Regions from separate parts of the Lysinibacillus sp. FSL L8-0312 genome, predicted to be linked through region 3. Evidence: a T-box and tRNA genes for the amino acid it is inferred to sense, from the RefSeq annotation. Region 3 holds a T-box; the other regions hold tRNA genes.

What was found. A T-box is a leader RNA that pairs with one kind of tRNA and senses whether it is charged. The one in region 3 lies ahead of leuS (leucine--tRNA ligase), so its partner is inferred to be a tRNA-Leu.
Region 1: it encodes a tRNA-Leu, which carries the amino acid that the T-box ahead of leuS (leucine--tRNA ligase) is inferred to sense. The anticodon was not compared.
Region 2: it encodes a tRNA-Leu, which carries the amino acid that the T-box ahead of leuS (leucine--tRNA ligase) is inferred to sense. The anticodon was not compared.

What each region holds. Positions count from the first base shown of each region.
Region 1 covers NZ_JBBOOV010000001.1:2,708,547-2,719,067, reverse strand. Annotated here, with positions in the region: gene sigB (RNA polymerase sigma factor SigB) at 1-534, shown strand, start outside; gene MHI22_RS13695 (Tex family protein) at 672-2,840, shown strand; gene MHI22_RS13690 (SprT family protein) at 2,915-3,373, shown strand; tRNA gene MHI22_RS13685 (tRNA-Asn) at 3,463-3,539, shown strand; tRNA gene MHI22_RS13680 (tRNA-Glu) at 3,541-3,612, shown strand; tRNA gene MHI22_RS13675 (tRNA-Asp) at 3,644-3,719, shown strand; tRNA gene MHI22_RS13670 (tRNA-Gln) at 3,725-3,799, shown strand; tRNA gene MHI22_RS13665 (tRNA-Lys) at 3,815-3,887, shown strand; tRNA gene MHI22_RS13660 (tRNA-Leu) at 3,954-4,039, shown strand; tRNA gene MHI22_RS13655 (tRNA-Arg) at 4,066-4,142, shown strand; tRNA gene MHI22_RS13650 (tRNA-Gly) at 4,161-4,234, shown strand; rRNA gene MHI22_RS13645 (16S ribosomal RNA) at 4,432-5,983, shown strand; rRNA gene MHI22_RS13640 (23S ribosomal RNA) at 6,166-9,093, shown strand; rRNA gene rrf (5S ribosomal RNA) at 9,281-9,396, shown strand; gene MHI22_RS13630 (alanine/glycine:cation symporter family protein) at 9,431-10,521, opposite strand, start outside.
Region 2 covers NZ_JBBOOV010000001.1:3,307,721-3,318,241, forward strand. Annotated here, with positions in the region: gene lysS (lysine--tRNA ligase) at 1-1,193, shown strand, start outside; gene MHI22_RS16730 (hypothetical protein) at 1,403-1,684, shown strand; rRNA gene MHI22_RS16735 (16S ribosomal RNA) at 2,560-4,111, shown strand; tRNA gene MHI22_RS16740 (tRNA-Ile) at 4,206-4,282, shown strand; tRNA gene MHI22_RS16745 (tRNA-Ala) at 4,295-4,370, shown strand; rRNA gene MHI22_RS16750 (23S ribosomal RNA) at 4,586-7,513, shown strand; rRNA gene rrf (5S ribosomal RNA) at 7,627-7,742, shown strand; tRNA gene MHI22_RS16760 (tRNA-Val) at 7,753-7,828, shown strand; tRNA gene MHI22_RS16765 (tRNA-Thr) at 7,832-7,907, shown strand; tRNA gene MHI22_RS16770 (tRNA-Lys) at 7,916-7,991, shown strand; tRNA gene MHI22_RS16775 (tRNA-Leu) at 8,009-8,093, shown strand; tRNA gene MHI22_RS16780 (tRNA-Gly) at 8,129-8,203, shown strand; tRNA gene MHI22_RS16785 (tRNA-Leu) at 8,209-8,297, shown strand; tRNA gene MHI22_RS16790 (tRNA-Arg) at 8,306-8,382, shown strand; tRNA gene MHI22_RS16795 (tRNA-Pro) at 8,391-8,467, shown strand; tRNA gene MHI22_RS16800 (tRNA-Ala) at 8,484-8,559, shown strand; rRNA gene MHI22_RS16805 (16S ribosomal RNA) at 8,706-10,257, shown strand; rRNA gene MHI22_RS16810 (23S ribosomal RNA) at 10,500-10,521, shown strand, end outside.
Region 3 covers NZ_JBBOOV010000001.1:2,103,084-2,113,604, reverse strand. Annotated here, with positions in the region: gene MHI22_RS10540 (gamma carbonic anhydrase) at 1-111, opposite strand, end outside; gene MHI22_RS10535 (alpha/beta hydrolase) at 246-1,052, shown strand; gene MHI22_RS10530 (alanine/glycine:cation symporter family protein) at 1,180-2,688, shown strand; gene MHI22_RS10525 (class I SAM-dependent methyltransferase) at 2,753-3,328, opposite strand; gene MHI22_RS10520 (TIGR01212 family radical SAM protein) at 3,325-4,281, opposite strand; gene MHI22_RS10515 (MDR family MFS transporter) at 4,518-5,696, shown strand; gene MHI22_RS10510 (ArsR/SmtB family transcription factor) at 5,843-6,190, shown strand; gene MHI22_RS10505 (SulP family inorganic anion transporter) at 6,247-7,989, shown strand; T-box leader at 8,056-8,266, shown strand; gene leuS (leucine--tRNA ligase) at 8,354-10,521, shown strand, end outside.

The sequences.
Region 1 (10,521 bases), 610 kb from region 3:
TTTGCTGTGCCAACGATTGTTGGAGAAATCAAGCGTTTTTTACGTGATAAAACATGGGATGTTCATGTGCCTAGACGAATAAAAGAATTAGGACCGAGAATCAAATCAACAGTGGAGGCGCTGACGATTGAATTGCAGCGTTCTCCTTCTATTCAAGATATTGCTGAGCGATTAGAAGTAGCCGAGGAAGAGGTATTGGAAGCGATGGAAATGAGCCGTAGCTATCAGGCTCTTTCTATGGATCATTCGATAGAGTCAGATTCAGATGGCAGTACAGTCACCTTATTTGATATTTTGGGTAGGGAAGACGATGGTTATGAAATGACTAATAAACGCATGATTGTTTCAGAGGCGCTTGTTGTGTTAAATGAAAGGGAAAAACAAATTATTCAGCTTACATATTTAGAGCAACTTAGTCAAAAAGAAGCTGGAGAACGATTAGGAATTTCTCAAATGCATGTATCTCGAATACAAAGGAAAGCAATAAAGAAATTACAAGAGGCTATTCTAGCAAGTGGCGGTGTTTCGCTCTAATCTTTCTTTGGGTGTTTTATGTGTTAAACACTTATAAATGGATGAAGATAGTCTACTCATATTCGTCTGAGTAGACTATCTTTTTGCATTTTTAGTAAGGTGTAATGGTAAAATGAAAAGAAAAAGGTAGTGATGATGTGGAACAAAAGCAAATGTTACAGCTCATTGCAAAGGATGTTGTAGTCAAACCAGGGCAAGTAGATGCTGTTATTAAGTTATTAGAAGAGGGAAATACGGTACCATTTATTGCACGTTATCGAAAGGAAGCAACGGGCTCTCTCGACGAGGTGCAAATTAAAGCTGTGGAGGATCGTTATCACTACATACAGCAACTTGAACAACGGAAAGAAGAGGTTATTCGATTAATCCGAGAGCAAGAAAAACTTACACCAGAATTAGAAAAAGCCATACTTGCTGCAACCGTCTTACAGCGGGTAGAGGATTTATATAGACCTTACAAGCAAAAAAGACGTACAAAGGCGACGATTGCCAAAGAAAAAGGATTAGAACCTCTTGCAGAACTTCTCTTGGCGTTTAGTAATGACGCATTAGAGCAGCTAGCGGTTGGTTTTGTGGATAATGAACAGGTTGCCAATACAGAAGAAGCACTAATGGGCGCACGAGATATTTTAGCAGAACGTTTTGCGGATGATGCTGCGATTCGTGAAAAAATCCGCGCCTATTCATGGAAAGATGGAGTCCTTGTAACGACTGTAAAAAATGCTGAGATCGATGAAAAAAATGTTTTTGAAATGTATTACGAGTATGAAGAACCTGTTAATCGCATCGTTCCGCATCGCATCTTAGCGATCAACCGTGGAGAAAAAGAGGAAGTTTTAAAGGTTTCAATCCAAGTGCCAGTAGACAGAGTTTTGATGATTATGTGGAAGGAATGGATACCTGCAATTGGCTCATCTCCTGCAATTGCAGAAGTAAAACTGGCAATTGAAGATTCGTACAAACGTTTAATTCAGCCTTCGATTGAAAGAGAATTACGAAACGAATTGACAGAGAAAGCTGAAACACAAGCAATTCATATTTTCTCTGAGAATTTACGTAATTTATTACTGCAGCCACCTATGAAAGGGAAATATGTATTGGGGGTTGACCCAGCTTACCGCACAGGTTGTAAGTTAGCAGTTGTAGATGAAACGGGGAAAATGTTAGAGGTTACAGCTATTTATCCACATCCTCCTAAACCAGATGTAGCAAAAGCGAAAGCTACTGTGAAAGGAATTTTAGAAAAATATCCAATAAGCATAATTGCAATTGGTAATGGTACAGCATCGCGTGAAACAGAACAATTTATTGCAGATGTACTAAATGAACTTACTACTGATGTTGCGTATGTTATTGTCAACGAAGCGGGAGCATCTGTTTATTCAGCGTCAGATATTGCACGGGCTGAATTTCCCGATTTACAGGTTGAGCAGCGTAGTGCTGTGTCCATTGCACGCCGCTTACAAGATCCTTTATCGGAGTTAGTGAAAATTGAACCTAAAGCGGTTGGTGTAGGTCAGTATCAGCATGATGTTTCTCAAAAAAAATTAAATGAATCACTAACTTTTATAGTAGAAACTGCTGTTAACAAAGTAGGGGTTGATGTAAACACGGCTTCTTCTTCACTCTTACAATACGTTTCTGGTTTATCCAAAACAGTTGCAGAGAATATCGTGAAGATGCGAGAAGAAAATGGTCAATTTTCTACACGTGCACAATTAAAGAAGATTCCAAGGCTAGGTGCTAAAACGTATGAACAAGCTATCGGCTTCTTACGTGTCCCTGAAGCAAAAAATCCGTTCGATGCTACAGGTATTCACCCAGAGAGCTATGATTTAGCTGAACAAATATTAGCAGAAGCTCAAATTGATAAAAAAGAGCTAGGGACGCCGAAAGCCGAAGAAGCTATTGCAGCTTTAGATATTCAAAATTTAAGTAGCGTGCTGGGCATAGGTGTTGTGACTATTCAAGATATTGTGGATACTTTAATGAAACCAAGTCGTGACCCACGTGATGCTTTCCCACAGCCTTTGCTTAAAACAGATGTATTAAAAATGGAAGATTTAAAAGTAGGTATGGAACTGCAAGGCACAGTGAGAAATGTGGTGGACTTTGGAGCGTTTGTTGATATTGGCGTAAAGCAAGACGGGTTGGTGCATATATCTAAATTACAAAACAAACGCATTAAACATCCATTAGAAGTTGTTGCATTAGGTGATATTGTCACAGTATGGGTAGAACAAATAGATGTCAATAAAGGGCGTATTTCTTTAACAATGCTTCCGCCTAAAAATCAAACATTATAATTTAAGTAATAAATATTTACCACACTGTCTATACTACACAGTGTGGTATTCTTGTTGTTAGAGGTGATTAATATATGAACAATGAGGAGTTACAACAACTTGTTCACAGCTTATCCTTGGAAAGCTTTCAAAAACCTTTTCAGCATCAGGCCTACTTTAATGCTAGATTACGTTCAACTGGTGGACGATATCTTTTACAATCTCATAATATTGAGATAAACCCGAAAGCCTATGAGTTATATGGCTATAGAGAGATTGAAGGTATTGTACTCCATGAATTATGTCATTATCATTTACATATTGAAGGTAAAGGGTATCAACATCGAGATAAAGATTTTCGAGAGCTATTAAGAAAAGTAAATGCACCTCGATTTTGCTCAGTTTTACAACCCCCTAAAGCTACAACTAAAAGACATCATCGTCATACTTATACTTGTGTCAATTGCCAACAACTATATGTACGGAAAATAAAAATGAATGTTGAGAAGTATTGCTGTAGTAAGTGTTTGGGTAGGCTAATACTAGTGGAATAAAAAATTATAAAAAAATAGTTGACGTTTTGTTGAGTTGTCCCTATAATAGTAAAAGTCGACAAGATAACGACGACAGCAAAACATAGTATTCCGAAGTAGCTCAGTTGGTAGTAGCACCTGACTGTTAATCAGGTTGTCGCAGGTTCGAGTCCTGCCTTCGGAGCCATGGCCCCTTGGTCAAGTGGTTAAGACACCGCCCTTTCACGGCGGTAACACGGGTTCGAATCCCGTAGGGGTCATTTCTTCATAATTTAATTAATACTATTTATTGGTCCCGTGGTGTAGCGGTTAACATGCCTGCCTGTCACGCAGGAGATCGCCGGTTCGATCCCGGTCGGGACCGCCACTTTTTGGGGTATAGCCAAGCGGTAAGGCAACGGATTTTGATTCCGTCATGCCTAGGTTCGAATCCTAGTACCCCAGCCATTCATTTCTTAATTTGAGCCATTAGCTCAGTTGGTAGAGCATCTGACTTTTAATCAGAGGGTCGAAGGTTCGAGTCCTTCATGGCTCATCTTTTTAGGAAAAAACATTGACTTCTCAGATCCTTGTAGTATAATGAGAAAGTTACTGATTGAATGCGGTCGTGGCGGAACGGCAGACGCGCTAGGTTGAGGGCCTAGTGGGGGCAACCCCGTGGAGGTTCAAGTCCTCTCGGCCGCACCAAGTCAATTAATTTTATATTCTTATATGCGCCCGTAGCTCAATTGGATAGAGCGTCTGACTACGGATCAGAAGGTTGTGGGTTCGACTCCTGCCGGGCGCGCCAATTTATAAATCATATTATGCGGGTGTAGTTTAATGGTAAAACCTCAGCCTTCCAAGCTGATGTCGTGAGTTCGATTCTCATCACCCGCTCCAAAAAAGTGTTGACAACTTTCCGGTTGTCTGATAGACTAAAGAAGTTGTCCGAAGAGACAATGATATGAACCTTGAAAACTGAACAAGCAAAACGTAATCAATAAAGTTTTCAGTAACTAGCTTTGGTTAGTGAACGAAACAAAATTTTGGACATCAAAATTGATGCCAGCAAAACAATTTGAGCTATTCAAATTTCTTTTATGGAGAGTTTGATCCTGGCTCAGGACGAACGCTGGCGGCGTGCCTAATACATGCAAGTCGAGCGAACAGAGAAGGAGCTTGCTCCTTCGACGTTAGCGGCGGACGGGTGAGTAACACGTGGGCAACCTACCTTATAGTTTGGGATAACTCCGGGAAACCGGGGCTAATACCGAATAATCTGTTTCACCTCATGGTGAAACACTAAAAGACGGTTTCGGCTGTCGCTATAGGATGGGCCCGCGGCGCATTAGCTAGTTGGTGAGGTAACGGCTCACCAAGGCGACGATGCGTAGCCGACCTGAGAGGGTGATCGGCCACACTGGGACTGAGACACGGCCCAGACTCCTACGGGAGGCAGCAGTAGGGAATCTTCCACAATGGGCGAAAGCCTGATGGAGCAACGCCGCGTGAGTGAAGAAGGATTTCGGTTCGTAAAACTCTGTTGTAAGGGAAGAACAAGTACAGTAGTAACTGGCTGTACCTTGACGGTACCTTATTAGAAAGCCACGGCTAACTACGTGCCAGCAGCCGCGGTAATACGTAGGTGGCAAGCGTTGTCCGGAATTATTGGGCGTAAAGCGCGCGCAGGTGGTTTCTTAAGTCTGATGTGAAAGCCCACGGCTCAACCGTGGAGGGTCATTGGAAACTGGGAGACTTGAGTGCAGAAGAGGATAGTGGAATTCCAAGTGTAGCGGTGAAATGCGTAGAGATTTGGAGGAACACCAGTGGCGAAGGCGACTATCTGGTCTGTAACTGACACTGAGGCGCGAAAGCGTGGGGAGCAAACAGGATTAGATACCCTGGTAGTCCACGCCGTAAACGATGAGTGCTAAGTGTTAGGGGGTTTCCGCCCCTTAGTGCTGCAGCTAACGCATTAAGCACTCCGCCTGGGGAGTACGGTCGCAAGACTGAAACTCAAAGGAATTGACGGGGGCCCGCACAAGCGGTGGAGCATGTGGTTTAATTCGAAGCAACGCGAAGAACCTTACCAGGTCTTGACATCCCGTTGACCACTGTAGAGATATAGTTTCCCCTTCGGGGGCAACGGTGACAGGTGGTGCATGGTTGTCGTCAGCTCGTGTCGTGAGATGTTGGGTTAAGTCCCGCAACGAGCGCAACCCTTGATCTTAGTTGCCATCATTTAGTTGGGCACTCTAAGGTGACTGCCGGTGACAAACCGGAGGAAGGTGGGGATGACGTCAAATCATCATGCCCCTTATGACCTGGGCTACACACGTGCTACAATGGACGATACAAACGGTTGCCAACTCGCGAGAGGGAGCTAATCCGATAAAGTCGTTCTCAGTTCGGATTGTAGGCTGCAACTCGCCTACATGAAGCCGGAATCGCTAGTAATCGCGGATCAGCATGCCGCGGTGAATACGTTCCCGGGCCTTGTACACACCGCCCGTCACACCACGAGAGTTTGTAACACCCGAAGTCGGTGAGGTAACCTTTTGGAGCCAGCCGCCGAAGGTGGGATAGATGATTGGGGTGAAGTCGTAACAAGGTAGCCGTATCGGAAGGTGCGGCTGGATCACCTCCTTTCTAAGGATTATTTCGGAATACAAACCTAGGGTTTGTAAGATTACGTTTTGCGTTCAGTTTTGAAGGTTCATTCTTCTTGAATGAAAAGCTTCAAAACTTGTTCTTTGAAAACTGGATAAAACGACATTGAAATTGTAACAAACACATTTATTTTTTAAGTTTTTTTATAGGCTTAATAACTTGGTTAAGTTATTAAGGGCGCACGGCGAATGCCTTGGCACTAGGAGCCGAAGAAGGACGGCACTAACACCGATATGCTTCGGGGAGCTGTAAGTGAGCTTTGATCCGGAGATTTCCGAATGGGGGAACCCACTACGTTTAATCGCGTAGTATCTTGACGTGAATACATAGCGTCTTGAAGGCAGACCCAGGGAACTGAAACATCTAAGTACCTGGAGGAAGAGAAAGAAAAATCGATTCCCTGAGTAGCGGCGAGCGAAACGGGAAGAGCCCAAACCAAGAGGCTTGCCTCTTGGGGTTGTAGGACACTCAATACGGAGTTACAAAAGAGCGAGTTAGATGAAGCGACTTGGAAAGGTCCGCCAGAGCAGGTAAAAGCCCTGTAGTCGAAAGTTCGTTCTCTCCTGAGTGGATCCTGAGTACGGCGGAACACGTGAAATTCCGTCGGAATCCGGGAGGACCATCTCCCAAGGCTAAATACTACCTAGTGACCGATAGTGAACCAGTACCGTGAGGGAAAGGTGAAAAGCACCCCGGAAGGGGAGTGAAAGAGATCCTGAAACCGTGTGCCTACAAGTAGTTAGAGCCCGTTAATGGGTGATAGCGTGCCTTTTGTAGAATGAACCGGCGAGTTACGATTACGTGCGAGGTTAAGCTTTAGAAGGCGGAGCCGCAGCGAAAGCGAGTCTGAATAGGGCGAAATAGTACGTGGTCGTAGACCCGAAACCAGGTGATCTACCCATGTCCAGGGTGAAGGTAAGGTAACACTTACTGGAGGCCCGAACCCACGCACGTTGAAAAGTGCGGGGATGAGGTGTGGGTAGCGGAGAAATTCCAATCGAACTTGGAGATAGCTGGTTCTCTCCGAAATAGCTTTAGGGCTAGCCTCGTGATGAGAATACTGGAGGTAGAGCACTGTTTGGACTAGGGGGCCATCCCGGTTTACCGAATTCAGACAAACTCCGAATGCCAGATATTTATACACGGGAGTCAGACTGCGAGTGATAAGATCCGTAGTCAAAAGGGAAACAGCCCAGACCACCAGCTAAGGTCCCAAAGTAATCGTTAAGTGGAAAAGGATGTGGCGTTGCACAGACAACCAGGATGTTGGCTTAGAAGCAGCCATCATTTAAAGAGTGCGTAATAGCTCACTGGTCGAGTGACGCTGCGCCGAAAATGTATCGGGGCTAAACGATTCACCGAAGCTGTGGATTGACATCTACGATGTCAGTGGTAGGAGAGCGTTCTAAGTGCGTTGAAGTCAGACCGGAAGGACTGGTGGAGCGCTTAGAAGTGAGAATGCCGGTATGAGTAGCGAAAGACGGGTGAGAATCCCGTCCACCGTATGACTAAGGTTTCCTGAGGAAGGCTCGTCCGCTCAGGGTTAGTCGGGACCTAAGCCGAGGCCGATAGGCGTAGGCGATGGACAACAGGTTGATATTCCTGTACCACCTCCTCACCGTTTGAGAAATGGGGGGACGCAGTAGGATAGGGTAAGCGCGCTGTTGGTTATGCGCGTCCAAGCAGTAAGGCGTGTGTGTAGGCAAATCCGCACACTGTAACGTTGAGCTGTGATGGCGAGTCCGTATGGACGAAGTTCCTGATTTCACACTGCCAAGAAAAGCCTCTATCGAGGTGAGAGGTGCCCGTACCGCAAACCGACACAGGTAGTCGAGGAGAGAATCCTAAGGTGTGCGAGAGAACTCTCGTTAAGGAACTCGGCAAAATGACCCCGTAACTTCGGGAGAAGGGGTGCTCTTGAGCGTGCAAGCGCATGAGAGCCGCAGTGAATAGGCCCAGGCGACTGTTTAGCAAAAACACAGGTCTCTGCAAAACCGTAAGGTGACGTATAGGGGCTGACGCCTGCCCGGTGCTGGAAGGTTAAGAGGAGTGGTTAGCGCAAGCGAAGCTGCGAATTGAAGCCCCAGTAAACGGCGGCCGTAACTATAACGGTCCTAAGGTAGCGAAATTCCTTGTCGGGTAAGTTCCGACCCGCACGAAAGGCGTAACGATCTGGGCACTGTCTCAACGAGAGACTCGGTGAAATTATAGTACCTGTGAAGATGCAGGTTACCCGCGACAGGACGGAAAGACCCCGTGGAGCTTTACTGTAGCCTGATATTGAATTTTGGTACAACTTGTACAGGATAGGTAGGAGCCAGAGATCTCGGAGCGCCAGCTTCGAAGGAGGCGTCGGTGGGATACTACCCTGGTTGTATTGAAATTCTAACCCATGCCCCTTAGCGGGGCAGGAGACAGTGTCAGGCGGACAGTTTGACTGGGGCGGTCGCCTCCTAAAAGGTAACGGAGGCGCCCAAAGGTTCCCTCAGAATGGTTGGAAATCATTCGTAGAGTGTAAAGGCACAAGGGAGCTTGACTGCGAGACCTACAAGTCGAGCAGGGTCGAAAGACGGGCTTAGTGATCCGGTGGTTCCGCATGGAAGGGCCATCGCTCAACGGATAAAAGCTACCCCGGGGATAACAGGCTTATCTCCCCCAAGAGTCCACATCGACGGGGAGGTTTGGCACCTCGATGTCGGCTCATCGCATCCTGGGGCTGTAGTCGGTCCCAAGGGTTGGGCTGTTCGCCCATTAAAGCGGTACGCGAGCTGGGTTCAGAACGTCGTGAGACAGTTCGGTCCCTATCCGTCGTGGGCGTAGGAAATTTGAGAGGAGCTGTCCTTAGTACGAGAGGACCGGGATGGACACACCGCTGGTGTACCAGTTGTCTTGCCAAAGGCATCGCTGGGTAGCTATGTGTGGACGGGATAAGTGCTGAAAGCATCTAAGCATGAAGCCCCCCTCAAGATGAGATTTCCCATTACGCAAGTAAGTAAGATCCCTCAAAGACGATGAGGTAGATAGGTTCGAGGTGGAAGTGTGGTGACACATGGAGCTGACGAATACTAATCGATCGAGGACTTAACCAAAAATGTTTGAACCATTCAATGAACCGTTTATCCAGTTTTGAAAGAATAATTTCTTTTATGAAGGGTTTCAAGATACGAGTAGTTCGAGGAAGCAATGGAGAGAGGGAAGGAGCGTACTCAAGTACGTGACTGACTGAACGACAGAAGCTGACGAAGAAATGCGATGTATATTGAAAGCCGACCATAGTCTAGTGATGATGGCAAAGAGGTCACACCCGTTCCCATACCGAACACGGAAGTTAAGCTCTTTAGCGCCGATGGTAGTTGGGGGCTTCCCCCTGTGAGAGTAGGACGTCGCTAGGCAATAGAAACAGTCAGCTGTATGCTGACTGTTTTTTTATTTCCGTTTATGACTGTTGCTATATTCTATCCAGAAATCAGCATTTTTAATTCCAACTTCTCTTGGATCAAAAATAGGATCGAGACCAGCCTTTTTTTGTCGATCATAATCTCGCAAAACTTGAATGGCTGGTTTGGTTAATAATACAATCGCAATAAAGTTTAAATAACTCATACTTCCGAATCCAATATCTCCAAGCCCCCACATAAGACTGACCGATTGTACACTTCCGACATAAACAACGAGTAAGAAGATTATTTTTAATACTAATTTCAAAATGGGGAAGCGTAGCTTATTATCTAAATAAACAATTGTTGTCTCTGCAATATAGTAGTATGCCATTAGAGTGGTGAATGCGAAGAGGAAGATGGCAATAGCCACGAATCCACTTCCAAAATCATGGAATACTGTAGATACTGCTGCTTGTGTATAAGCAGTACCTGCCACGACGCCTGGGATATTTTCAACTAACGGTGCCGTTGTTCCTGAAGGGGTAACGTTATACATACCTGTAATGAGAATCATTAATGCTGTAGCAGTACATACAATGATTGTATCAATATAGATTGAGAAACCCTGAACTAAGCCTTGTTTAGCAGGATGAGATACTTCAGCAGCAGCAGAACTAAATGTTGCTTCTCCAGCTCCAGCTACATTTGAAAATACGGAGCGTCTTACACCCCAGGCGATTGCAGTACCAACTATACCCCCAAAGATTTCATTAGTACCAAAAGCACTTGTAATAATAAGTTTAAACATACCTGGAATTTCACTCACATTAGCCCCTAATATGATAAGTGTTAAAATGACGTAGGCAAGTGCCATGATAGGAACAATTTTGTCAGCAACACGAGCTATACGTTTAACACCACCAAATATGATTAATCCCAAAAGAACAACAATCACCGCGCCTGTTATAAATGGTGGAATATGAAAAGCAGTATTAAATGAAGTGGCAATTGTGTTTGCCTGGATCCCAGGCACTAGAACACCATATGAAAGACAGATAACAAACGCAACAAATATAGCAAAGCCTTTTAGTTTTAAACCCTTTTCGATATAGTATGGTGAACCACCACGATACTGAC
Region 2 (10,521 bases), 1.2 Mb from region 3:
CATATGAATTATTTAAGCAAGCAGACTTAGGAGATATTGTTGGAGTGCGTGGAAACGTATTCCGTACACAAGTTGGAGAGCTTTCAGTAAAAGCGGAGGGCTTCACGTTCCTTACAAAAGCACTTCGTCCTATGCCAGAGAAATTCCACGGCCTACAGGATGTTGAGCAACGTTATCGCCAACGTTACTTAGATTTAATGACAAATGAAGATAGTAAAAAAACATTTATAACTCGTTCTAAAATCATCCGTGCAATCCGTAATTATCTAGATAACTCTGGATATTTAGAAGTAGAAACACCAATGCTTCATACGATTGCTGGTGGTGCAGCTGCTCGTCCATTTATTACGCACCACAATGCACTAGATATGGAACTATATATGCGAATCGCAATCGAATTGCATTTAAAACGTTTAATAGTTGGTGGTTTAGAGAAAGTTTATGAAATCGGTCGTGTATTCCGTAACGAAGGAATCTCTACACGTCATAACCCTGAATTTACAATGATTGAGCTATATGAAGCATATGCTGATTATCAAGATATCATGTCACTAACTGAAAACCTTATTGCACATGTTGCGCAAGAAGTTCTTGGTACAACGACAGTTCAATATGGAGAAGATGAAATCAACCTTGCAGTAGGTTGGAAACGAGTACACATGGTAGACGCTGTAAAAGAGGCAACAGGTGTAGACTTCTGGCAGCCAATGACAAAAGAACAAGCGCAAGCACTTGCAAAAAAGCACGGAGTAGAAGTGAAAGATGTTCATGAAGTAGGTCATATCATTAATGAATTCTTTGAACAAAAAGTAGAAGAGACTCTTGTGCAGCCAACATTTGTATATGGTCATCCAGTAGAAATTTCACCTCTTGCGAAGAAGAATCCAGAGGACGAGCGTTTCACAGATCGTTTTGAGCTATTTATTGTTCGTCGTGAGCATGCAAATGCCTTCACAGAATTAAATGATCCAATCGACCAACGCCAACGCTTTGAAGCGCAATTAGCAGAAAAAGCAGCTGGTAACGATGAAGCACATGAAATGGACAACGATTTCATTGAAGCGTTGGAATACGGTATGCCTCCAACAGGTGGACTAGGTATTGGTATTGACCGTTTAATCATGCTTCTTACAAATTCACCATCAATTCGTGATGTATTATTATTCCCAACAATGCGTCATATTACAAAATAGTTAAATTGTAATGAAGTCTTTTCGTGAAGCAATAAAAGAATAGTAATGAATGAAGAGGAGAATTCACAATATAGGTGAGTTCTCCTCTTTTTAAGCTATAAAAAAATTAAGTTGTTTAAACGAGGATTAAATTTAGGTTATACTTTTATAGTTCTATGTTTTTCAAATTCAAAAAGTATAAAAAGAAGTATTTTTATTGGGGGCTTATAATGAATTACAAAATTATTAACAAACAAGTATTTGAACAGGCACAACTACGTTCGGTTTCTGATGTGCCATTTACTGAAGAAGAACTTGAGAATGGTATGAAATTAGTGGTTGCTAAAAAAGATGAGAACCTTACTTTATATTTAGTAGAAATAGATGGCCACAAGAAATTCGACGTTCGTTGGGATGATTCTTCTGAAGTTTTCAGTGGCTGGTATTCTGCGTGGGACAATTTCTTATGGTGCTTAAATATTGTGGATCCTCAAGCGGATGACCTTAAATAGGGACATAAATAGCAGTAAGCAGGCGCTAAAGTGCAGTAGAAGCACTTTAGCGCCTGCTTATTTGTTAGGAAATGAAAAACTAAATAGAGCTTTATAGTGACTTATATAGGAAATGTTGTTATGGCGGTTATAAAATTAAAAGTAGGTTTGTGCGAAAGGTTGCTTAGATTCAAACTATCCAGAAGGCAACGGGATTTATTCATAGTAGCGTTATAGCATGAAATTATATTGCTATGTTGATTACAATTTACAAGACTTTGATTTATAAATCTGAAGGAGTAATGTTTACAAACAAATACCACTGAGATTTCCTTTCCTAAACAAATGGTATCTTGAGAATAAATAAGTATTTTTATTTTAAAACATTGAGATTTAAAAGAAAGAGATGTATAGTAAAACAAATAATTAAGTAAGCAAAGAGAATATCTCAATTTGGTATTCTCGTAAATGCACAAAAATGCTTATAAATTTGTGTTTTTTTAATTCAATAGATTTTATTAAAAAAACACTTGCCAAGTCTATCATAACGTGATAAATTATTACTTGTCGTTAAGACGACGTAAGAACTAACATCAAACTTCAAAAACAATTTGAATAAAAAGATGTTGACTTGGTAAAGTGGTTATGATAAGATTTAAGAGTTGTCTCTTCTGGGAATGAAAGTTTTCTTGAAAAAAGATGTTGACAACTAGAAATGATGTTGTTATAATATAAAAGTTGCTGTCGAAAGATGGTTGACGAAATGAACCTTGAAAACTGAACAAGCAAAACGTAATCAATAAAGTTTTCAGTAACTAACTTCGGTTAGTGAACAAAACAAAATTTTGGACATCAAAATTGATGCCAGCAAAACAATTTGAGCTATTCAAATTTCTTTTATGGAGAGTTTGATCCTGGCTCAGGACGAACGCTGGCGGCGTGCCTAATACATGCAAGTCGAGCGAACAGAGAAGGAGCTTGCTCCTTTGACGTTAGCGGCGGACGGGTGAGTAACACGTGGGCAACCTACCTTATAGTTTGGGATAACTCCGGGAAACCGGGGCTAATACCGAATAATCTGTTTCACCTCATGGTGAAATACTGAAAGACGGTTTCGGCTGTCGCTATAGGATGGGCCCGCGGCGCATTAGCTAGTTGGTGAGGTAACGGCTCACCAAGGCGACGATGCGTAGCCGACCTGAGAGGGTGATCGGCCACACTGGGACTGAGACACGGCCCAGACTCCTACGGGAGGCAGCAGTAGGGAATCTTCCACAATGGGCGAAAGCCTGATGGAGCAACGCCGCGTGAGTGAAGAAGGATTTCGGTTCGTAAAACTCTGTTGTAAGGGAAGAACAAGTACAGTAGTAACTGGCTGTACCTTGACGGTACCTTATTAGAAAGCCACGGCTAACTACGTGCCAGCAGCCGCGGTAATACGTAGGTGGCAAGCGTTGTCCGGAATTATTGGGCGTAAAGCGCGCGCAGGTGGTTTCTTAAGTCTGATGTGAAAGCCCACGGCTCAACCGTGGAGGGTCATTGGAAACTGGGAGACTTGAGTGCAGAAGAGGATAGTGGAATTCCAAGTGTAGCGGTGAAATGCGTAGAGATTTGGAGGAACACCAGTGGCGAAGGCGACTATCTGGTCTGTAACTGACACTGAGGCGCGAAAGCGTGGGGAGCAAACAGGATTAGATACCCTGGTAGTCCACGCCGTAAACGATGAGTGCTAAGTGTTAGGGGGTTTCCGCCCCTTAGTGCTGCAGCTAACGCATTAAGCACTCCGCCTGGGGAGTACGGTCGCAAGACTGAAACTCAAAGGAATTGACGGGGGCCCGCACAAGCGGTGGAGCATGTGGTTTAATTCGAAGCAACGCGAAGAACCTTACCAGGTCTTGACATCCCGTTGACCACTGTAGAGATATAGTTTCCCCTTCGGGGGCAACGGTGACAGGTGGTGCATGGTTGTCGTCAGCTCGTGTCGTGAGATGTTGGGTTAAGTCCCGCAACGAGCGCAACCCTTGATCTTAGTTGCCATCATTTAGTTGGGCACTCTAAGGTGACTGCCGGTGACAAACCGGAGGAAGGTGGGGATGACGTCAAATCATCATGCCCCTTATGACCTGGGCTACACACGTGCTACAATGGACGATACAAACGGTTGCCAACTCGCGAGAGGGAGCTAATCCGATAAAGTCGTTCTCAGTTCGGATTGTAGGCTGCAACTCGCCTACATGAAGCCGGAATCGCTAGTAATCGCGGATCAGCATGCCGCGGTGAATACGTTCCCGGGCCTTGTACACACCGCCCGTCACACCACGAGAGTTTGTAACACCCGAAGTCGGTGAGGTAACCTTTTGGAGCCAGCCGCCGAAGGTGGGATAGATGATTGGGGTGAAGTCGTAACAAGGTAGCCGTATCGGAAGGTGCGGCTGGATCACCTCCTTTCTAAGGATTATTTCGGAATACAAACCTAGGGTTTGTAAGATTACGTTTTGCGTTCAGTTTTGAAGGTTTATTAAATAATATAAAACTTCCAAGAGGGCCTATAGCTCAGCTGGTTAGAGCGCACGCCTGATAAGCGTGAGGTCGATGGTTCGAGTCCATTTAGGCCCACCATATATACCTCTTGGGGCCTTAGCTCAGCTGGGAGAGCGCCTGCCTTGCACGCAGGAGGTCAGCGGTTCGATCCCGCTAGGCTCCACCAATCTTTGTTCTTTGAAAACTGGATAAAACGACATTGAAATTGTAACAAACACATTTATTTTTTAAGTTTTTTTATAGGCTTAATAACATTAAAAGGGTTTCAAGACACGAGCAGTTCTAGGAAGCAATCGAGTGAATGAAGGAACGTACTTGAGTACGTGACTGATTGAACGAGTGAAGCTGACAACGAAATGTGATGTGTATTGAAAGCCGTTAGGTTAAGTTATTAAGGGCGCACGGCGAATGCCTTGGCACTAGGAGCCGAAGAAGGACGGCACTAACACCGATATGCTTCGGGGAGCTGTAAGTGAGCTTTGATCCGGAGATTTCCGAATGGGGGAACCCACTACGTTTAATCGCGTAGTATCTTGACGTGAATACATAGCGTCTTGAAGGCAGACCCAGGGAACTGAAACATCTAAGTACCTGGAGGAAGAGAAAGAAAAATCGATTCCCTGAGTAGCGGCGAGCGAAACGGGAAGAGCCCAAACCAAGAGGCTTGCCTCTTGGGGTTGTAGGACACTCAATACGGAGTTACAAAAGAGCGAGTTAGATGAAGCGACTTGGAAAGGTCCGCCAGAGCAGGTAAAAGCCCTGTAGTCGAAAGTTCGTTCTCTCCTGAGTGGATCCTGAGTACGGCGGAACACGTGAAATTCCGTCGGAATCCGGGAGGACCATCTCCCAAGGCTAAATACTACCTAGTGACCGATAGTGAACCAGTACCGTGAGGGAAAGGTGAAAAGCACCCCGGAAGGGGAGTGAAAGAGATCCTGAAACCGTGTGCCTACAAGTAGTTAGAGCCCGTTAATGGGTGATAGCGTGCCTTTTGTAGAATGAACCGGCGAGTTACGATTACGTGCGAGGTTAAGCTTTAGAAGGCGGAGCCGCAGCGAAAGCGAGTCTGAATAGGGCGAAATAGTACGTGGTCGTAGACCCGAAACCAGGTGATCTACCCATGTCCAGGGTGAAGGTAAGGTAACACTTACTGGAGGCCCGAACCCACGCACGTTGAAAAGTGCGGGGATGAGGTGTGGGTAGCGGAGAAATTCCAATCGAACTTGGAGATAGCTGGTTCTCTCCGAAATAGCTTTAGGGCTAGCCTCGTGATGAGAATACTGGAGGTAGAGCACTGTTTGGACTAGGGGGCCATCCCGGTTTACCGAATTCAGACAAACTCCGAATGCCAGATATTTATACACGGGAGTCAGACTGCGAGTGATAAGATCCGTAGTCAAAAGGGAAACAGCCCAGACCACCAGCTAAGGTCCCAAAGTAATCGTTAAGTGGAAAAGGATGTGGCGTTGCACAGACAACCAGGATGTTGGCTTAGAAGCAGCCATCATTTAAAGAGTGCGTAATAGCTCACTGGTCGAGTGACGCTGCGCCGAAAATGTATCGGGGCTAAACGATTCACCGAAGCTGTGGATTGACATCTACGATGTCAGTGGTAGGAGAGCGTTCTAAGTGCGTTGAAGTCAGACCGGAAGGACTGGTGGAGCGCTTAGAAGTGAGAATGCCGGTATGAGTAGCGAAAGACGGGTGAGAATCCCGTCCACCGTATGACTAAGGTTTCCTGAGGAAGGCTCGTCCGCTCAGGGTTAGTCGGGACCTAAGCCGAGGCCGATAGGCGTAGGCGATGGACAACAGGTTGATATTCCTGTACCACCTCCTCACCGTTTGAGAAATGGGGGGACGCAGTAGGATAGGGTAAGCGCGCTGTTGGTTATGCGCGTCCAAGCAGTAAGGCGTGTGTGTAGGCAAATCCGCACACTGTAACGTTGAGCTGTGATGGCGAGTCCGTATGGACGAAGTTCCTGATTTCACACTGCCAAGAAAAGCCTCTATCGAGGTGAGAGGTGCCCGTACCGCAAACCGACACAGGTAGTCGAGGAGAGAATCCTAAGGTGTGCGAGAGAACTCTCGTTAAGGAACTCGGCAAAATGACCCCGTAACTTCGGGAGAAGGGGTGCTCTTGAGCGTGCAAGCGCATGAGAGCCGCAGTGAATAGGCCCAGGCGACTGTTTAGCAAAAACACAGGTCTCTGCAAAACCGTAAGGTGACGTATAGGGGCTGACGCCTGCCCGGTGCTGGAAGGTTAAGAGGAGTGGTTAGCGCAAGCGAAGCTGCGAATTGAAGCCCCAGTAAACGGCGGCCGTAACTATAACGGTCCTAAGGTAGCGAAATTCCTTGTCGGGTAAGTTCCGACCCGCACGAAAGGCGTAACGATCTGGGCACTGTCTCAACGAGAGACTCGGTGAAATTATAGTACCTGTGAAGATGCAGGTTACCCGCGACAGGACGGAAAGACCCCGTGGAGCTTTACTGTAGCCTGATATTGAATTTTGGTACAACTTGTACAGGATAGGTAGGAGCCAGAGATCTCGGAGCGCCAGCTTCGAAGGAGGCGTCGGTGGGATACTACCCTGGTTGTATTGAAATTCTAACCCATGCCCCTTAGCGGGGCAGGAGACAGTGTCAGGCGGACAGTTTGACTGGGGCGGTCGCCTCCTAAAAGGTAACGGAGGCGCCCAAAGGTTCCCTCAGAATGGTTGGAAATCATTCGTAGAGTGTAAAGGCACAAGGGAGCTTGACTGCGAGACCTACAAGTCGAGCAGGGTCGAAAGACGGGCTTAGTGATCCGGTGGTTCCGCATGGAAGGGCCATCGCTCAACGGATAAAAGCTACCCCGGGGATAACAGGCTTATCTCCCCCAAGAGTCCACATCGACGGGGAGGTTTGGCACCTCGATGTCGGCTCATCGCATCCTGGGGCTGTAGTCGGTCCCAAGGGTTGGGCTGTTCGCCCATTAAAGCGGTACGCGAGCTGGGTTCAGAACGTCGTGAGACAGTTCGGTCCCTATCCGTCGTGGGCGTAGGAAATTTGAGAGGAGCTGTCCTTAGTACGAGAGGACCGGGATGGACACACCGCTGGTGTACCAGTTGTCTTGCCAAAGGCATCGCTGGGTAGCTATGTGTGGACGGGATAAGTGCTGAAAGCATCTAAGCATGAAGCCCCCCTCAAGATGAGATTTCCCATTACGCAAGTAAGTAAGATCCCTCAAAGACGATGAGGTAGATAGGTTCGAGGTGGAAGTGTGGTGACACATGGAGCTGACGAATACTAATCGATCGAGGACTTAACCAAAAATGTTTGAACCATTCAATGAACCGTTTATCCAGTTTTGAAAGAACAAGAAAGTTTAAAAAAAGCTTGCATTTATAACGAAATAAGTTATAATAAATCTTGTCTTTTAAAAGTCTAGTGATGATGGCAAAGAGGTCACACCCGTTCCCATACCGAACACGGAAGTTAAGCTCTTTAGCGCCGATGGTAGTTGGGGGCTTCCCCCTGTGAGAGTAGGACGTCGCTAGGCATAATACCCAGGAGGATTAGCTCAGCTGGGAGAGCATCTGCCTTACAAGCAGAGGGTCGGCGGTTCGAGCCCGTCATCCTCCACCATATGCCGGTTTAGCTCAGCAGGTAGAGCAACTGACTTGTAATCAGTAGGTCGTGGGTTCGATTCCTATAGCCGGCACCATTTTTTTAGAGCCATTAGCTCAGTTGGTAGAGCATCTGACTTTTAATCAGAGGGTCGAAGGTTCGAGTCCTTCATGGCTCACCATTTTTAAATAATAATAAGCGGGTGTGGCGGAATTGGCAGACGCACTAGACTTAGGATCTAGCGCCGCAAGGCGTGGGGGTTCGACTCCCTTCACCCGCACCATTATTTCATTGCCAGATAAAAAAACTTATGCACATGCGGAAGTAGTTCAGTGGTAGAACACCACCTTGCCAAGGTGGGGGTCGCGAGTTCGAACCTCGTCTTCCGCTCCAAATGTGCCGGGGTGGCGGAACTGGCAGACGCACAGGACTTAAAATCCTGCGGTAGGTGACTACCGTACCGGTTCGATTCCGGTCCTCGGCACCATTTTTAATGCGCCCGTAGCTCAATTGGATAGAGCGTCTGACTACGGATCAGAAGGTTATGGGTTCGACTCCTGTCGGGCGCGCCAAAAAAGAACGGGAAGTAGCTCAGCTTGGTAGAGCACTTGGTTTGGGACCAAGGGGTCGCAGGTTCGAATCCTGTCTTCCCGACCATTTCCTAAAAATATATGGGGCCTTAGCTCAGCTGGGAGAGCGCCTGCCTTGCACGCAGGAGGTCAGCGGTTCGATCCCGCTAGGCTCCACCAATTCGATTTATTAAATGAACCTTGAAAACTGAACAAGCAAAACGTAATCAATAAAGTTTTTAGTAACTAACCTTGGTTAGTGAACAAAACAAAATTTTGGACATCAAAATGATGCCAGCAAAACAATTTGAGCTATTCAAATTTCTTTTATGGAGAGTTTGATCCTGGCTCAGGACGAACGCTGGCGGCGTGCCTAATACATGCAAGTCGAGCGAACAGAGAAGGAGCTTGCTCCTTCGACGTTAGCGGCGGACGGGTGAGTAACACGTGGGCAACCTACCTTATAGTTTGGGATAACTCCGGGAAACCGGGGCTAATACCGAATAATCTGTTTCACCTCATGGTGAAACACTAAAAGACGGTTTCGGCTGTCGCTATAGGATGGGCCCGCGGCGCATTAGCTAGTTGGTGAGGTAACGGCTCACCAAGGCGACGATGCGTAGCCGACCTGAGAGGGTGATCGGCCACACTGGGACTGAGACACGGCCCAGACTCCTACGGGAGGCAGCAGTAGGGAATCTTCCACAATGGGCGAAAGCCTGATGGAGCAACGCCGCGTGAGTGAAGAAGGATTTCGGTTCGTAAAACTCTGTTGTAAGGGAAGAACAAGTACAGTAGTAACTGGCTGTACCTTGACGGTACCTTATTAGAAAGCCACGGCTAACTACGTGCCAGCAGCCGCGGTAATACGTAGGTGGCAAGCGTTGTCCGGAATTATTGGGCGTAAAGCGCGCGCAGGTGGTTTCTTAAGTCTGATGTGAAAGCCCACGGCTCAACCGTGGAGGGTCATTGGAAACTGGGAGACTTGAGTGCAGAAGAGGATAGTGGAATTCCAAGTGTAGCGGTGAAATGCGTAGAGATTTGGAGGAACACCAGTGGCGAAGGCGACTATCTGGTCTGTAACTGACACTGAGGCGCGAAAGCGTGGGGAGCAAACAGGATTAGATACCCTGGTAGTCCACGCCGTAAACGATGAGTGCTAAGTGTTAGGGGGTTTCCGCCCCTTAGTGCTGCAGCTAACGCATTAAGCACTCCGCCTGGGGAGTACGGTCGCAAGACTGAAACTCAAAGGAATTGACGGGGGCCCGCACAAGCGGTGGAGCATGTGGTTTAATTCGAAGCAACGCGAAGAACCTTACCAGGTCTTGACATCCCGTTGACCACTGTAGAGATATAGTTTCCCCTTCGGGGGCAACGGTGACAGGTGGTGCATGGTTGTCGTCAGCTCGTGTCGTGAGATGTTGGGTTAAGTCCCGCAACGAGCGCAACCCTTGATCTTAGTTGCCATCATTTAGTTGGGCACTCTAAGGTGACTGCCGGTGACAAACCGGAGGAAGGTGGGGATGACGTCAAATCATCATGCCCCTTATGACCTGGGCTACACACGTGCTACAATGGACGATACAAACGGTTGCCAACTCGCGAGAGGGAGCTAATCCGATAAAGTCGTTCTCAGTTCGGATTGTAGGCTGCAACTCGCCTACATGAAGCCGGAATCGCTAGTAATCGCGGATCAGCATGCCGCGGTGAATACGTTCCCGGGCCTTGTACACACCGCCCGTCACACCACGAGAGTTTGTAACACCCGAAGTCGGTGAGGTAACCTTTTGGAGCCAGCCGCCGAAGGTGGGATAGATGATTGGGGTGAAGTCGTAACAAGGTAGCCGTATCGGAAGGTGCGGCTGGATCACCTCCTTTCTAAGGATTATTTCGGAATACAAACCTAGGGTTTGTAAGATTACGTTTTGCGTTCAGTTTTGAAGGTTTATTCTTCTGAATGAATTACTTCTAATTATGTGCTCCTGTCGCTACGCTTTCGTCGCAAAGCTGCGAGATGTAGAAGCAGGCAGTAGCTTTGTTCTTTGAAAACTGGATAAAACGACATTGAAATTGTAACAAACACATTTATTTTTTAAGTTTTTTTATAGGCTTAATAACTTGGTTAAGTTATTAAGGGCGCAC
Region 3 (10,521 bases):
CCAAATGGTTGTTTCAGCACCAATTGTTACGTCGCCCGTAACAGTTGCGTAATCAGCAATGAAGACAGATGGATCGATCTTTGGCATTTTATCTTTAAATGGATAAATCATGAAAATCGCCTCAATTCTTTCTATAATGTAGTATTATCGTATCAAATACGCAACTTTATGGAAATATAAAATTAAAATGAGCTATTTATTTCGATATAATCAATGTGTAATTATTTTTTAGGAGGACTATGTGAATGTGGAAATGGGAAGCTGAAGGACAAGCAAAGGCTGTGATTGCTATAGTTCATGGTGCATATGAAAATCACCGATGGTATGCATGGCTGATAGAGAAATTAAGATTGGAAGGCTTCCACATAGTCATGGGAGATTTACCTAATCATGGCGTGAATGCAAGGTTTGCTCGTGTCCATGATGAGGACTTCAAATTGTACAATAAATATACAAGAAATCTGATTGAGAATGCTTTTTCATATAATTTACCAACTTTTGTAATAGGACATGGGCTTGGAGCAACGTTAGTTCTTCACACAATGCAAAAGAAGCAATATGAATGTGCAGGCATTATTTTGACATCACCGTGGCTGCAATTAAAGCTTTTACCAGGTAAATTATCAAATGCTTTAACGAGTCTAAGTGCATTGACTGCAAATGTTAAAATGACTCACAATATTTCATATGAGAACCTTACACGCAATGTTGAAGGTAGGGACGAAATGAAAGATGAGGTACCATTCATGTCAGTCGTTTCAGTGAAATGGTATCGAGAGCTTCAGCAGATGATGAAAAATTTAGTGATGCTTCCAAAAGGTGAATTTCCGAATATGCCTATGCTCATTATGACAGCTGAGAAAGATAAAATTACGGAAACACGACAAACTCGAAATTGGCTCCATCAACAAGAGTTTACAGAGTTTCAATTTAAAGAATGGGCAAATTGCTATCACAATTTATTTCACGAAGTAGAACGAGAAGAGATTTTTATGTATATTCGTGATTTTATTAATAATGCTCTTCGAAGAATCGGTTATATCATTAAATAGGTTTTATCCCTTCCATTTACTAGAAGACTTACTTAAATATTGTTACTTAAATATAATGTTGTAATTTTCAGAAAAGTGTAATACTATAATGACTTAAAGTATGGTATTTTCAAATTGGAGGGGTAAAATGGAGGTAATCGTTGGTAAGTTGAATGGTATTTTATGGGGACCGTGGTTTATTTATGGTATTTTATTGATTGGACTTTTTTTCTCAATCATCACAAGGTTTCTGCAAGTAAGACACATTAAAGACATGTTTGTTTTAATGTTTAAAGGGGAGAAATCGGAAAAGGGGATTTCATCTTTCCAAGCAATGTCGATTGCATTATCAGGCCGTGTAGGTACTGGTAATATTGCTGGTACTGCAACTGCAATTGGGATGGGGGGACCTGGTGCTGTCTTTTGGATGTGGGCAATCGCTTTCATTGGTGCGGCTACCGCATATGTAGAGTCAACATTAGCACAAATCTATAAAGAAGAAAAAGATACGGAATATCGTGGTGGACCAGCCTTTTACATAGAAAAGGGAATGGGTCAAAAATGGTTTGCAGTTATTTTTGCTGTAGCTGCGTTGATTGCAATGCTAATTTTAATGCCAGGTGTGCAGTCTAACGCCATTGCAGGAGCTGTTGAAAACGCTTTTGGTCTGGATACATGGATTACAGGACTGATTATTGTAGTGTTGTTAGGTGCTATTATTATTGGGGGAGTTAAATCTATCGCGAATGCTGCCCAAATCATTGTACCGTTCATGGCATTAGCATACATTATTATGGCTATTATCATTATTGCTATGAATATTTCTGAGGTACCTACAGTCTTTGCTTTAATTTTCTCAAGTGCCTTTGGTGCACAAGAGATTTTTGGTGGTATCATTGGTTCTGCGATAGCTTGGGGAGTGAAGCGTGGCATCTATTCCAATGAAGCTGGTCAAGGAACAGGGGCGCACCCTGCTGCTGCTGCGGAAGTATCACATCCTGCTAAACAAGGGATAGTACAAGCGGCGTCTGTGTACATTGATACATTATTAATTTGTTCTGCTACTGCATTTATGATTTTATTTACAGGTATGTACAATGTACATGATGAAAAGGCCGCTGAAGGAGCAGATCCATTTATCCATATTGGGGAATTCAATAGTGGCGGATTAGCAGGCGATGAGCAAATGACATTTGCGAAAAGTATTGAAGCAGGTGCTGCTTATACACAATATGCAGTTGATTCATCATTACCTGGTTTTGGAGCTCCATTCGTAGCAATCGCGTTATTCTTCTTTGCCTTTACAACAATTATGGCCTATTACTATATTGCTGAAACGAATGTCGCCTATTTATTCAGAGGTAGCACGGAGAAGATTTTCATTTGGATTGCGAAAATTGCCATTTTAGTTGCTGCCTTTTATGGTACAGTCCGTACGTCTGACCTAGCTTGGGCAATGGGAGATGTGGGTCTTGGACTAATGGTTTGGATTAACGTTCTTGCTATTTTAATTATTATGAAACCAGCTATCGTAGCATTAAAAGATTACGAGAAACAGAAAAAAGAGGGGAAAGACCCTGTCTTTGATCCTCGTAAACTAGGCATTAAGGGTGCAGATTTCTGGGTTGATTATAATGAGCAACGTAAAAATAAATAGTAAATGACGAAGGCTATCTACTAGTTTCTATTAAACTAGTAGATAGCCTTTTGCATGTCATGTATTAAATAGGAAATTCTTTCATTTTCTCTAACGCAATAACGAAAGGTGGATCATTTTGTTGATTGAGAAACTCGTATTTTAAGACATGTACATGTTTTTGTGGAAGCCTACTAACATAGTCCATGACCGTATCTCGTTCTTCCCTACCACCAGGATGACCATGATAAATAACAAGAATGATTAGGCCGCCAACCTTCAAAAGCTTTAGTAAATCCTCAATAGCTTGTGTCGTTGTAGCGGGCTTTGTAATAATGTCATGATTGCTGCCAGGTAAATAGCCAAGGTTGAAAATGGCTGCAGCTACAGGTTTGTGTACATACTGTGCTACGTCTTCATGCCCTTTATTAAGGACCAGTGCACGATGTTCTAAACCGTGATCTAAAAGGCGAAGGAGTGTTGCATCAACCGCTTCTTTTTGAATATCAAAGGCATAAACTTGTCCATTATCCCCCACAAGCTGTGCTAGAAACAATGTATCATGACCGTTTCCAGCAGTAGCATCGACGACCGTATCTCCCTCATCTATACTGTCCTTTAAAAGCTGCTGTGCATATTGTAAAACACGTTGTAGTTTCATTTTGTAACCTCAGCCTTATAAAACTTCCCTTGCCAGCTGCCACGACGTTCAAGCTCGGCATCAATACCATTCAATACTTCCCATTTATTGACGCTCCACATTGGTCCAATCATTAAATCAATCGGTCCATCGCCGGTAATACGATGAATGACCATTTCAGGTGGGAGAAGTTCTAATTGATCTGCTACTAGTTTTGTATAGACATCCTGATCTAAAAATTCTAACATGCCTTTTTCATATTGCTTCACCATTGGCGTCCCTTTTAGTAGATGTAGTAAGTGGATTTTTATGCCTTGGACATCTAGCTGTGCTACTGCTCGAGCAGTTTCCATCATCATGTCATAGTCTTCAAGAGGCAGGCCATTAATGATATGTGAGCAAACACGTATGCCGTGCTTGCGCAATTTTTCAACGCCTTCCACATAGGTTGCATAATCATGGGCACGATTAATCAGATTCGCTGTTTTTTCATGCACGGTTTGAAGACCAAGCTCAATCCATAAATACGTACGCTCGTTTAACTCTGCTAAGTATTCCACGACATCATCTGGCAAACAATCAGGGCGAGTAGCAATGGAAAGACCAACAACACCTTCTTGTGCTAAAGCAGCTTCAAATTTTTCCTTTAAAACTGGCAGTGGGGCATGTGTATTTGTATAGGCTTGGAAGTACGCCATATATTTGCCGTCCTTCCATTTCTGATGCATTTTGTCTCGGATTTCAGCAAATTGTACATCGATTGGATCTACCTTATTACCGGCAAAATCACCAGAGCCTGCAGCACTGCAAAATGTACAGCCACCAAAAGCGACTGTGCCATCACGGTTTGGACAATCAAAGCCTGCGTCTAATGCGACTTTAAATACTTTATGTCCGAATTGATCACGTAAATAGCGATTCCATGTATAATACCTTTTTCCTTCTGAAGGAAAAGGAAAATTCGTTTCTGTCATTTATTTCACTCCTCTAACGCTTTATTCTATCATGTGCTTTTCGTTCCGTCATGGGGGAAGGGCTTGATCGTTACATCAATGAAGAAAAATTGTAATGAAAACAAGAAAAAGACTTTTAAAACTTAGTTAAAGTATGATGGCATACTTGTAAAAAGGGTAAAATTATTTTTCTTGTGCTTTTAAGGTTTTCAGCATAAACTAGCTATTTAGAGAGGCGAAATAATGGAGGTCATCATATGCCAAAACGTGTTTGGTTTTTACTTATTGGAATGCTTGTGAACACAACAGGTAACTCTTTTTTATGGCCTTTAAATGCCATATATATGCATGATTATTTAGGGAAAACTTTAGCGATGGCTGGTTTTGTCTTAATGCTCAACTCTGCTGCTGGAGTATTGGGCAATCTATTAGGTGGTTACTTATTTGATAGAATCGGTGGCTATAAGGCGATTATGTTTGGCATCCTGCTAACGATTGCTTCATTAATAGGCTTAACAATTTGGCATGGTTGGCCACATTATGTGTGGTTTTTAACGATACTAGGCTTTAGTGGGGGCATCGTTTTTCCAAGTATGTTCGCATTAGCAGGGGCTGCATGGCCTGAGGGCGGACGAAAAGCCTTTAATGCGATCTATTTGGCACAGAATGTTGGTGTTGCAGTTGGCCCTGCTCTTGCGGGTATAGTGGCTGATTATCAATTTGATTATGTTTTTAAAGTGAATTTAGGCATGTATATTTTATTCTTTTTTATTGCTTTATTTACATTTAAACGTTTAGAGGCAGGCAGTATTGCCCCTAAAAATGTCGTCAGTGAAAGTAAACGAATTGTTAACAAAGCACCATTCTATGCTTTGTTAATTATTAGCGCATCCTCAGTGTTATGTTGGCTTGCATATTCTCAATGGAGTGCTACTATTTCATCCTATACTCAAGATTTAGGCTTAGGGTTAAAGCAATATAGTTTACTTTGGACAATAAATGGTTTGCTTATAGTTGTAGGTCAGCCACTCATTGCACCGCTTGTGAAAAGATGGGAAAACAATTTAAAGCGTCAGCTCGTATTTGGTGTAATTCTGATTGCCCTATCGTTTGGAATCATCGCCTTTGCGAGTGATTTTAAAATGTTTGGAGCCGCGATGCTTGTTTTAACGTTTGGTGAAATGTTCTATACCCCAGCATTACCAACCATCGCGAATCAGCTCGCACCAAAAGGTCGACAAGGATTCTATCAGGGCATTATCAATAGTGCAGCGACAGGTGGTCGGATGATTGGGCCATTATTCGGTGGGATAATGGTGGATCAATTTGGCATGATACCTCTTGTATTAACTTTAGTGGTCGTTGTGCTGTTGGCTATTATTCCATGTTTAACTTATGATTATCCTTTAAAAAAGAATAATATCGTTGCAGATTAATAGTGGGCAAGGAAAAGAGCAAAAACGAGTGATCAGCACTTGGTTTTGCTCTTTTTTTATTGAAGCTATTGAAAAATAATCGATACAGGCTTACAATCATACATATTCAAATATTTGAATATGTAGTAATGTGGAGGGTGTTTTTTATGGAAGAGGGTTTACAACAATTTAAGGCGGATTTTTTTAAAGCATTAGCACATCCGTTACGCATTAGAATACTGGAACTCCTTGTAGAAGGTCAGAAAAGTGTCAATGAGATTCAAGATTGCTTAGAGAAAGAGGGTTCTGCTGTTTCTCAGCAATTAAGTGTATTACGCGCCAAAAATATCGTTTATGGTGTGAAGGAAGGTAAAAAAGTCTACTATTCTTTAAGTGATCCGATGATTGGTGAATTACTTGGGGTGGCAAAGGATATTTTCAATAACCATTTAGTTAACACCATTTCGAGATTAGAGGAAATGACGAGCAATGAAGGTGACGAAGGCAATAAGTAAATCAAAGAAGTTGAAAAATTATGCTTTGCTTATTATTTCGAAGGGAAGATTTATCTATGAAGTCACTGTTTACAGGACGCTTTGAAGGGTATTCTGTTCATCACGTCAAGAAGGATCTATTATCCGGAATTATAGTTGGGATCGTCGCTATTCCACTTGCCATGTCTTTTGCCATTGCATCGGGGGTGAAACCCGAATATGGGATTTATACCGCCTGTATTGCGGGTATTCTTATTTCTCTTTTTGGTGGATCGAAATATCAAATTGGTGGGCCAACTGGGGCGTTTGTACCGATTTTATTAGGAATTGTCATTACCTATGGCTATGAGGATTTATTACTTGCAGGATTAATGGCTGGGATTATGCTTTGCTTAATGGGCATTTTTAAGTTAGGATCTTTAATTAAATTTATTCCTCGCCCTGTAACAGTTGGCTTTACAGCAGGTATAGCAGTTATTATTTTTACAGGTCAAATTGCCAACTTTTTAGGGTTAACAAATGTTAAAAGACATGAGTATTTTATTGCCAATATACAAGAAATTATGAAGCAGCTTGGAACGACCAATATGTATAGTATTTTGACGGCTGTTATCTGTTTTGTGACAATACTGATGACGCCGAAGTTTTTTCCAAAGGTTCCTGGAGCATTAGCAGGTATTGTTGTTTCTACACTTGTGGCCACTTTCCTCTTTACAGGACATGTTGCTACGATCGCGACAGCTTATGGGCAAATTCCGAATTCATTGCCTCATTTTGCTATACCTGATATCACCTTTGAACGCCTACAACTGCTTATTGGACCAGCGTTTGTCATCGCCATGCTAGGGGGCATAGAGTCACTACTATCGGCAGTCGTTGCAGATGGGATGACGAATAGTAAGCATAACAGTAATCGAGAGCTGATTGGTCAAGGAATTGCTAATATCGTGACGCCTTTGTTCGGGGGGATTCCAGCTACAGGTGCTATTGCACGGACTGCAACTAATATTAAAACAGGTGCAGTATCGCCTATGTCAGGTATCATACACGGAGTATTTGTTTTAGTTACATTATTGCTATTAGCACCATATGCGTCTCATATTCCATTAGCAAGTATGGCTCCTGTATTGATGGTTGTAGCCTGGAATATGAGCGAACGACACCATTTCTCACATATTGTGAAATTAAAATCGGGTGACTCGCTAGTGTTATTGATTACCTTTTTATTAACGGTGTTTACAAGTCTCACATTAGCAGTGGAAGTAGGGCTTGTATTAGCTGTGCTATTATTTGCAAAACGCATGAGTGAAAAGCTTGTTGTGACAAAGGTACTCCCAGACCATTCAAACAAAAGTGGGAAGGTACAGCCCCATGTCGTTCACCAGCAGCATGATTGTCCGCAAATTAGCATGTATACAATTGAAGGACCATTGTTCTTTGGAGCTGCTCAAATGTTTGAACAAAAAATTGAAAGCACTTTGCATCAGCAACCAAGAGTTTTGATATTGCGAATGGGGAAAGTGCCCTTTATGGATTCCACTGGTGAAGCATATTTTAGCAATATTATTGAAAACTTTACAGCACAGGGTGGTAAAATCCTGGTAACAGGTGTGCAAGGTGATTTAAAAGTAGCTCTTCAGCACAATGGTATTTACGATAAGATTGGAGCGCATCATTTTTATCAGCATACTGGAGAAGCGATTACTAAGGCTCTCGGCTATTTGGACACAAAGAAATGCATCGGATGCCAGCATTTTGCTTTTCATGAATGTAAGGATTTATCAAAATCTAAGGAAGAAAAGGAATTAATTCTTCAGTAATGGGTTAGTCTGTAAACAAAGGCTTGTGCTTTTCAATACTTTCCATTAGAATAAATGCAATATCATGTAAAGACTGTGATGAGGAATAGTAAATTTGTCGTTCTTTTTAGAGAGCTAGCGGCTGGTGGGAGCTAGTAAGAAAGCAAGTTGAACTCGCCTTCTGAGTCTGCCCGCGTGAAACAGCGTGTGTCGTTTCTTCCGCGTTAAGGAAGCTTGAGCCGAGTGTAATCACTAATTTGGGTGGTACCGCGGGAGTACAAATTCTCTCGTCCCTTCTATAAGAAAGGGACGAGTTTTTTTATTTTTTAAATATTTTGTCAATTATGATGAAGAGCAACATGATTCAATCGAAGGAGGAAAAAGAATGAGTTTTAATCATCTACAAATTGAAAAAAAGTGGCAGCAATATTGGGCTAATAACAAAACATTCAAAACTGAAAATGAAACAGCGAAGCCTAAATTTTTTGCATTAGATATGTTTCCATACCCATCTGGCGCTGGACTACATGTAGGACATCCAGAAGGATATACAGCGACAGATATTTTATCACGCTTTAAACGTATGCAAGGCTACAATGTATTACATCCAATGGGCTGGGATGCTTTTGGTTTACCAGCTGAGCAATATGCACTCGATACAGGAAATGACCCAGCAGAATTTACAGCTAAAAATATTGCAACTTTTAAACGCCAAATTCAAGAGCTAGGATTCAGTTATGATTGGGATCGCGAAATTAACACGACGGATCCAGAGTATTATAAATGGACACAATGGATTTTTATCCAGCTTTATAAAAAAGGTTTAGCCTATGTGGATGAAGTAGCTGTTAACTGGTGTCCAGCGCTTGGTACGGTATTGGCTAACGAAGAAGTAATTGATGGGAAATCAGAGCGTGGTGGGCATCCAGTAGAACGTCGACCAATGAAACAATGGATGCTTAAAATTACTGCGTATGCTGATCGTTTAATCGACGACCTAGAAGAAGTTGATTGGCCAGAATCTATTAAAGATATGCAGCGCAACTGGATTGGTCGTTCAGAAGGGGCAGAAGTAACATTTGCTATTGATGGTTCAGATCAAAACTTCACGGTCTTCACAACACGTCCAGATACATTATTTGGTGCTACATATTGTGTACTTGCGCCTGAACATAAATTGGTAGAACAAATAACGACAGCTGAGCAACGTCAAGCTGTTGAGGCATATTTAGAGAAAGTGAAAATGAAATCGGATCTTGAGCGCACAGATTTAGCAAAAGAAAAAACAGGCGTATTCACAGGTGCTTATGCCGTGAATCCGATTAACGGGAAAAAAGCGCCGATTTGGATTGCTGACTATGTGTTAGTGTCTTACGGTACAGGTGCTATTATGGCGGTGCCAGCACATGATGAACGTGACTATGAATTTGCGACTGCATTTGGTTTAGACATCGTTCCTGTACTTGAGGGTGGGGACATTAGCAAAGAAGCATTTACAGGTGATGGTCAACATATTAATTCTGAATTCCTTAATGGTTTAAATAAAGAAGATGGCATTGCGAAAGCAATTGAATGGTTAGAGCAAAAAGGCGTTGGAGAGAAGAAAATTTCTTATCGACTACGTGATTGGCTATTCTCACGTCAGCGTTACTGGGGTGAACCAATTCCAATGATTCATTGGGAAGATGGCACGATCACACCTGTTCCAGAATCAGAATTACCATTAGTGCTTCCAAAAACAGATAATATCCGTCCATCGGGTACTGGTGAATCACCATTAGCTAATATCGCTGAATGGGTGAATGTTGTAGATCCAGAGACAGGCAAAAAGGGTCGCCGTGAAACAAATACAATGCCACAGTGGGCTGGGTCTAGCTGGTACTTCTTACGCTATATCGACCCTACAAATACAGAGGCGATTGCAGATCCAGAGTTACTAAAACGTTGGTTACCAGTAGATATTTATATTGGAGGAGCGGAGCATGCAGTACTGCACTTACTTTACGCTCGCTTCTGGCATAAAGTTCTTTATGATCTAGGTGTTGTTCACACGAAAGAGCCATTCCATAAATTATTTAACCAAGGTATGATTCTTGGTGAAGGTAATGAAAAAATGTCTAAATCGAAAGGTAATGTTGTAAACCCAGATGAAATCATTTCATCACATGGTGCCGATACATTACGTTTGTATGAAATGTTCATGGGACCACTAGAGGCATCTGTTGCATGGTCAACAAATGGTTTAGACGGGGCACGTCGTTTCTTAGATCGTATTTGGCGTCTATTTGTTAATGAAGAAGATGGTGCTATTTCATCAAAAATTCAAGTGTCTAACGATCAAACACTTGAAAAAGCATACCACCAAACAGTGAAAAAAGTGACAGAGGATTACGAAGGTATCCGCTTTAACACAGCTATTTCACAGATGATGGTATTTATTAATGATTGCTATAAAGCTGACGTTATTCCAGCAGAGTATGCGGAAGGCTTTGTTAAAATGCTAGCACCAATGGCGCCGCATATTGCAGAAGAGCTATGGCAGCTATTAGGCCA